One region of the Staphylococcus sp. Ze2 genome, then DNA from elsewhere that is predicted to be linked to it. Evidence: riboswitches for the same ligand, from Rfam matches in the RefSeq annotation. Region 1 holds a riboswitch; the other holds the start of a gene.
The links. Region 1 has a riboswitch for lysine ahead of ACM591_RS08730 (aspartate kinase). Riboswitches for the same ligand answer to the same signal wherever they lie in the genome.
Positions count from the first base shown of each region.

Region 2: linked by a shared signal. The riboswitch ahead of ACM591_RS07020 (amino acid permease) and the one ahead of ACM591_RS08730 (aspartate kinase) in region 1 are both predicted to bind lysine.

Region 1 covers NZ_CP183486.1:1,839,267-1,842,705, reverse strand. Annotated here, with positions in the region: gene ACM591_RS08740 (ABC-F family ATP-binding cassette domain-containing protein) at 1-846, shown strand, start outside; gene ACM591_RS08735 (aldo/keto reductase) at 1,039-1,869, shown strand; lysine riboswitch at 2,059-2,237, shown strand; gene ACM591_RS08730 (aspartate kinase) at 2,327-3,439, shown strand, end outside.
Region 2 covers NZ_CP183486.1:1,520,666-1,524,104, forward strand. Annotated here, with positions in the region: gene thrS (threonine--tRNA ligase) at 1-1,221, shown strand, start outside; lysine riboswitch at 1,282-1,456, shown strand; gene ACM591_RS07020 (amino acid permease) at 1,672-3,162, shown strand; ribosomal protein L20 leader region at 3,222-3,350, shown strand; gene infC (translation initiation factor IF-3) at 3,374-3,439, shown strand, end outside.

The sequences.
Region 1 (3,439 bases):
CAAAACAAGAAAAAAGAAGAAAAAATTAAAGAGTTACAAGATTTCGTTGCGCGTTTCTCTGCAAACGCATCTAAATCTAAACAAGCTACAAGCCGTAAAAAACAATTAGAGAAAATTGAACTAGATGATATTCAACCTTCTTCTAGACGTTATCCATTTGTAAAATTCACACCAGAACGTGAAATTGGTAATGACTTATTATTTGTAGAAAACCTATCGAAATCAATAGATGGTGTTAAAGTTCTTGATAACATTTCATTTACAATGGATCCAAACGATAAAGCTGTATTAATTGGAGATAGTGAATTTGCTAAATCAACATTACTAAAAATACTAGCCGGAGAAATGGAGCCTGATGAAGGTACAGTAAGATGGGGTGTTACTACATCTCGTAGCTACTTCCCTAAAGATAACTCAGAATTCTTTGAAGGTGTTGACACGAATCTTGTCGATTGGTTACGCCAATACGCGCCTGAGGATGAGCAAACTGAAACGTTCTTACGTGGTTTCTTAGGTCGTATGTTATTTAGTGGTGAAGAAGTTAAGAAAAAAGCAAGCGTGCTATCAGGTGGAGAAAAAGTGCGTTGTATGCTAAGTAAAATGATGTTATCAAGTGCAAACGTACTATTGCTAGATGAGCCTACGAACCACTTAGACTTAGAAAGTATCACTGCTGTAAATGATGGCTTGAAGAACTTTAAAGGTTCTCTTATTTTCACTTCATATGACTTTGAATTCATCAATACAATCGCAAATCGTGTAATCGACTTAAATCCAGCTGGATCTGTATCTAAAGAGATTTCATACCAAGCTTATTTAGAAGAAACTGGCGTATTAACGAAATAATTATTGATTGTTAAATTATAACTAAATAAAAAGAGTGGAAATATGTTTGTCTGTCAGATTATAATCTGACAGACTTTTTTTATTACTCCCCTTTTGATGTTTATAAAAGAAACGTTGAATGGGCCGATTACTTTGAAAAGCTTTTCTAGAATTATATAATAATTATAAGTTTAAGCTAGGAGGAATTTGAAAATGCAAAATTTAAATATGATTGATGGAAAGATAATACCCCAAATAGGCTTTGGTACATATAAGTTAAATGGCGCATCAGGGGTGCATGCGATTGTTAGCGCGCTAAATCAAGGTTATCGTTTATTAGATACTGCGTACAATTATGAGAATGAAGGCGCCGTTGGTAAAGCGATTGAACAGAGTCATGTCTCAAGAGATCAAATTATTGTAACTTCTAAACTTCCTGGACGTTATCAAGACTATAATGCGACAATGATTGCTATTCAAGAATCGATTTATCGTTTGAATGTGGAATATATCGATTTATACTTAATACATTGGCCGAATCCAAGACAAGGTAAATTTGTAGAGGCTTGGCGAGCGATGATTGATGCACAAAGTGCTGGATTAATTAAATCTATCGGCGTATGTAATTTCTTACCTGAACACATTGAAACGTTAGAACAAGAAACAGGAGTTCTGCCTTCAGTAAACCAAATAGAATTACACCCTTATTTTAATCAAGAAGATATGATTAGTTATCACAATGACAAAGGAATCATCACACAAGCATGGAGTCCTCTTGGTCGTGCTTCAGAAGTTATAAATGATAAAGATATTGAGGCAATAGCAACAAAATATGATAAAACTATTCCTCAAGTTATTTTGAGATGGCATATTCAAAAAGGTGTGGTCCCTATTCCAAAAGCAACTTCTGTTGCTAGACAAATTCAAAATAAAGAAGTTTTTGATTTTACTTTAGAGCATGAGGATATAGAAAAAATAAATACATTAACTCAAAAAGATGGTAGATTAAAAGGACAAGATCCGGCAGTTTATGAAGAATTTTAGTTCACTCTCCGAAGTATTAAAATTAAAAAAATAAAAATACAAGGCACTTTTCGATACTTTTTACACATAAGTTGCAAAAATAATTTATAGAACATTATATTTTTCAGTAAATTAAAAAAACTTTGTAAAAGCGGTTTACAGTACATGTATGCCTATGTATAATATGAATCATAAACAAAAAATTAAATATGGTTTTGATGAGGCGCATCAATCATTAGTAATTATTAGAAGAACCTGCCTGCTAGCAGCTAATTTTGAAAGGGTGAGATGCCGAAACAGTTATAATAGCAGCTTATAACACGTTGGACTTTATGGTTAAGAGCTAAGAGTCTGTCATTATTTTAAAATAATGGAGTGCATCACTTGTATATATATTATAGAACAGGTTCGCATTCCGAACTTGTTCTTTTTTTATAATACTGTGATTCTCCCCTATTCGTTGAGGAGGATATAGAAATTGGAAAGAAGTGTTTTAAAATTTGGAGGTTCTTCAGTAAGTGATTTTACTAAAATTAAAAATATTGCCGAAATGCTTAGATTACGAGTTGAGCAAGGTGAACAATTAATTGTGGTTGTAAGTGCTATGGGTAAAACAACAGATGAATTAATGGCCAATGTTTCGACTTTAACTAGTAGCCCTAAAGATCAAGAACTTGCCCTCTTGCTTACCACTGGAGAGCAACAAACAGTTTCTTATTTATCGATGGTTTTAAATGATATCGGTATTAACGCCAAAGCTATGACTGGCTATCAAGCAGGTATTAAGACTGTTGGCCATCATTTGAAGAGTCGTATAGCAGAAATTGACCCTGATACATTCGAACAAGCATTTACTGAAAATGACATTTTAGTCATAGCAGGTTTTCAAGGTATTAATGATAACTTTGAAGTAACTACATTAGGTCGTGGTGGATCCGATACTACGGCAGTCGCATTAGCAGCAAGCAATAACACATCATGTGAAATATATACTGATGTTGATGGTGTTTATGCAACAGATCCGAGACTGTACAAGGATGCTAAGCGTTTAGACTATGTCTCTTATGAAGAAATGATGGAGATGAGTGCTTTAGGCGCAGGTGTGCTCGAAACAAGAAGTGTAGAATTGGCAAACAATTATAGTATTCCACTATACTTAGGAAGAACTTTATCAAATGTGAAAGGAACATGGATTATGCCCCAAACTGAAATATTGGAAAGAAAAGCCGTTACAGGCGTTGCGTTAGATACGCATATGATGCACGTTACAATTAGTTATCCCCTACCCGATAATGAATTATTAACTGCATTATTCAATCATTTAGAAGATGGTTCTGTTAATGTTGATATGATATCACAAATCATCAATTTGGAAGGATTACAAATGTCCTTTACGATTAAAGATACAGATGTCATTCAAATTTCTACGATTTTAGAGTCTTTAAAAGAATCGTTTAGTGCGTTAGACTTTAAGATAAATGAAGATTACGTTAAACTCTCTTTAATTGGTTCTGGCATGAGAGACATGTCGGGCGTAGCTTCAAAAGCATTCAAAACATTAATTGAAAATAATATTTCATTTTATCAAACA
Region 2 (3,439 bases), 320 kb from region 1:
GAACGTGATCATCGTAAAATTGGTAAGGAATTAGAGCTATTCTCAAACAATCCATTAGTAGGCGCTGGTCTACCACTTTGGTTACCAAATGGTGCAACAATTCGTCGAGAGGTTGAACGTTACATTGTAGACAAAGAAGTGAGCATGGGTTATGACCATGTTTACACACCAGTTATGGCTAATGTTGATTTATATAAAACATCTGGTCACTGGGATCATTATCAAGAGGATATGTTCCCGACAATGAAACTGGATGAGCATGAAGAAATGGTGCTTAGACCAATGAATTGTCCACATCACATGATGATTTATGCTAATAAACCACATTCATATCGTGAACTACCAATCAGAATTGCTGAATTAGGCACAATGCATCGTTATGAGGCAAGCGGAGCTGTGTCAGGATTGCAACGTGTACGTGGTATGACTTTAAATGATGCGCATATCTTTGTTCGTCCAGATCAAATTAAGGAAGAATTCAAGCGTGTTGTTAATCTTATTATTGATGTATATAAAGACTTTAACTTTGAAAACTATAGCTTCAGACTAAGTTATAGAGATCCAGAAGACAAAGAGAAATACTTCGATGACGATGAAATGTGGAATAGAGCAGAGAGCATGTTGAAGGAAGCTGTTGATGAGTTAGGCTTAGATTATGAAGAAGCTATTGGTGAAGCGGCATTCTATGGTCCAAAATTAGATGTACAAGTACAAACTGCAATGGGTAAAGAAGAAACTTTATCTACAGCACAACTTGATTTCTTATTACCGCAAAAATTTGATTTAACATATATTGGTAATGATGGAGAACAACATAGACCAGTTGTCATTCATCGTGGTGTTGTTTCAACAATGGAACGTTTTGTTGCGTTCTTAACTGAAGAAACAAAAGGAGCTTTTCCAACTTGGTTAGCACCTAAACAAGTAGAAATCATTCCTGTGAATGTTGATTTGCACTATGATTATGCGAGACTGATTCAAGATGAGCTTAAGTCACAAGGTGTTCGAGTTGAAATTGATGACAGAAACGAAAAAATGGGCTATAAAATTAGAGAAGCACAAATGCAAAAAATCCCATACCAACTTGTCGTAGGTGATAAAGAGGTAGAAAATAGTGAAGTGAATGTGAGAAAATATGGTTCACAAGATCAAGAAACTCTAGAGAAAGACGAGTTTATTTGGAACTTAGTCGATGAGATTAGATTGAAAAAACAAAGATAGTCTTGAAAGTAATGTAGAAATCATGTATATTACAGGTTAGTGAGTTAAATATAAAATTAAATTTGAGTTAGAGGTTGCATTTTTAAAGAGTAAGTATTCAGAAGCCGTATGGGGCGTATGTTGAATGCATGAAAGGTAAAAATGCCGAAACTGGTATTGACCATTGACACAATATCAGTTGGGACAGTTTTCGAAAGAGACTGGACTGTCACATATGTGATGTGCTACCTATATAAATGCTATTATTAAAATGGTTGCATATCTAATAGGTATGCAACCATTTTGTTTTGGTTAAATGATTAAAATTAATACTTTTACGGGATAGAGTAAAAATTATAATAAATGTAGTTGTACAAATATTTAACGCTGCATTTAGGTTTTTTATACTATAAATTGTATTCTTTAATCATATAGTAAGTTAGCCTCTAAGTTTAAAGAAAGGACGCTTCTATGGCAAAACAAGAAAATCAAAGCAATGGGGTTCAAAGAGGATTAAAAGATCGCCATATTTCCATGATTGCGATTGGTGGATGTATTGGAACAGGACTATTTATGACTTCGGGGGGAGCGATTCACGACGCCGGAGCCTTAGGTGCATTATTAGCTTATGCAATTATCGGGGCAATGGTCTTCTTCCTTATGACGTCATTAGGAGAGATGGCGACATATTTACCAGTATCGGGATCATTTAGTACTTATGCTACACGTTTTGTTGATCCATCACTAGGATTTGCATTAGGTTGGAATTATTGGTTCAACTGGGTTATTACAGTTGCAGCGGATGTTACGATTGCAGCGCAAGTTATACAATATTGGACACCTTTAGCAGGCATGCCAGCTTGGGCTTGGAGTTGTCTATTCTTATTAATTATTTTTGGTCTTAATGCCTTATCTGTTCGCGTATACGGTGAAAGTGAATACTGGTTCGCATTAATTAAAGTAGTTACAGTGATTATATTTATCGGAATTGGACTACTAACAATCTTAGGTATTATGGGTGGAGAGTTTGTTGGTTTTGATACCTTTACTAAAGGTGGCGGACCAATACTTGGTGACGGACTAGGCGGTAGTTTATTAACTATCTTAGGCGTATTCTTAGTCGCTGGATTCTCATTCCAAGGAACTGAATTAATAGGTATCACTGCAGGTGAATCAGAAAACCCAGAACGCGCGGTACCAAAAGCAATTAAACAAGTGTTTTGGAGAATATTAATTTTCTATATTATGGCAATTTTTGTAATTGGTATGTTAATTCCTTATGATAGTGCAGCATTAATGGGTGGAGGCGAAGATATTTCAACCTCTCCATTTACACTTGTATTCCAAAATGCAGGGTTAGCATTTGCGGCATCATTTATGAATGCTGTAATCTTGACGTCGGTTCTATCTGCGGGTAACTCAGGTATGTACGCATCAACACGTATGTTGTATTCAATGAGTAAAGATAAATTAGCTTATCCTGTATTTGCTAAAACAAACAAATATGGTGTGCCTTATGTATCATTGTTAGTCACAGCGCTTATTGTAATAGGTATATTTGTATTACAACATTTAAGTGGTGACGCTTATGAATATATTGTTGCAGCTAGTGGTATGACTGGATTTATTGCATGGGTTGGTATTGCAATCAGCCATTATAGATTTAGAAAAGCATTTGACAAACAAAATTACGATAAATCAAAATTAAAATACAAAGCTAAGTTATTCCCGTTCGGGCCGATATTTGCAGGTGTACTCTGTGTACTTGTTATTGTTGGGCAAGACGTAGACTTTATAAAAACGGGTGATTTTAATTTAAATAGATTCGTTATAACTTATATGGGTATACCTGTATTCTTAGCATTTTTCATTTATCATAAGTTAAGATACAGAACGAAAATCGTTCCGTTAGAACAAGTGGATTTGCGTCAAAATGTTGATATGGATGAAATAAATAAATAGTAAAAAGCAGTTGACTAATGTCATTATTGTTGTTATGATAGGTAACGTTGAATACGAAACGAACCAAGTAGAAGCTCCCGCTTCTCACCTGTTGCGACGCAAAAGCTGTTGGCAGGTCTTATATACACACGATTAAGTCATGTGTAGAGAAGAGCGGGTATATTGTATACTCGCTCTTTTTGCTTGGGATAATTTCGTAAAAATCTTGGAGGTGTCAACCATAGCAAAAGATCAGACTCAAGTTAACGAAAAGATTCGTGCAAAAGAATTACGCTTA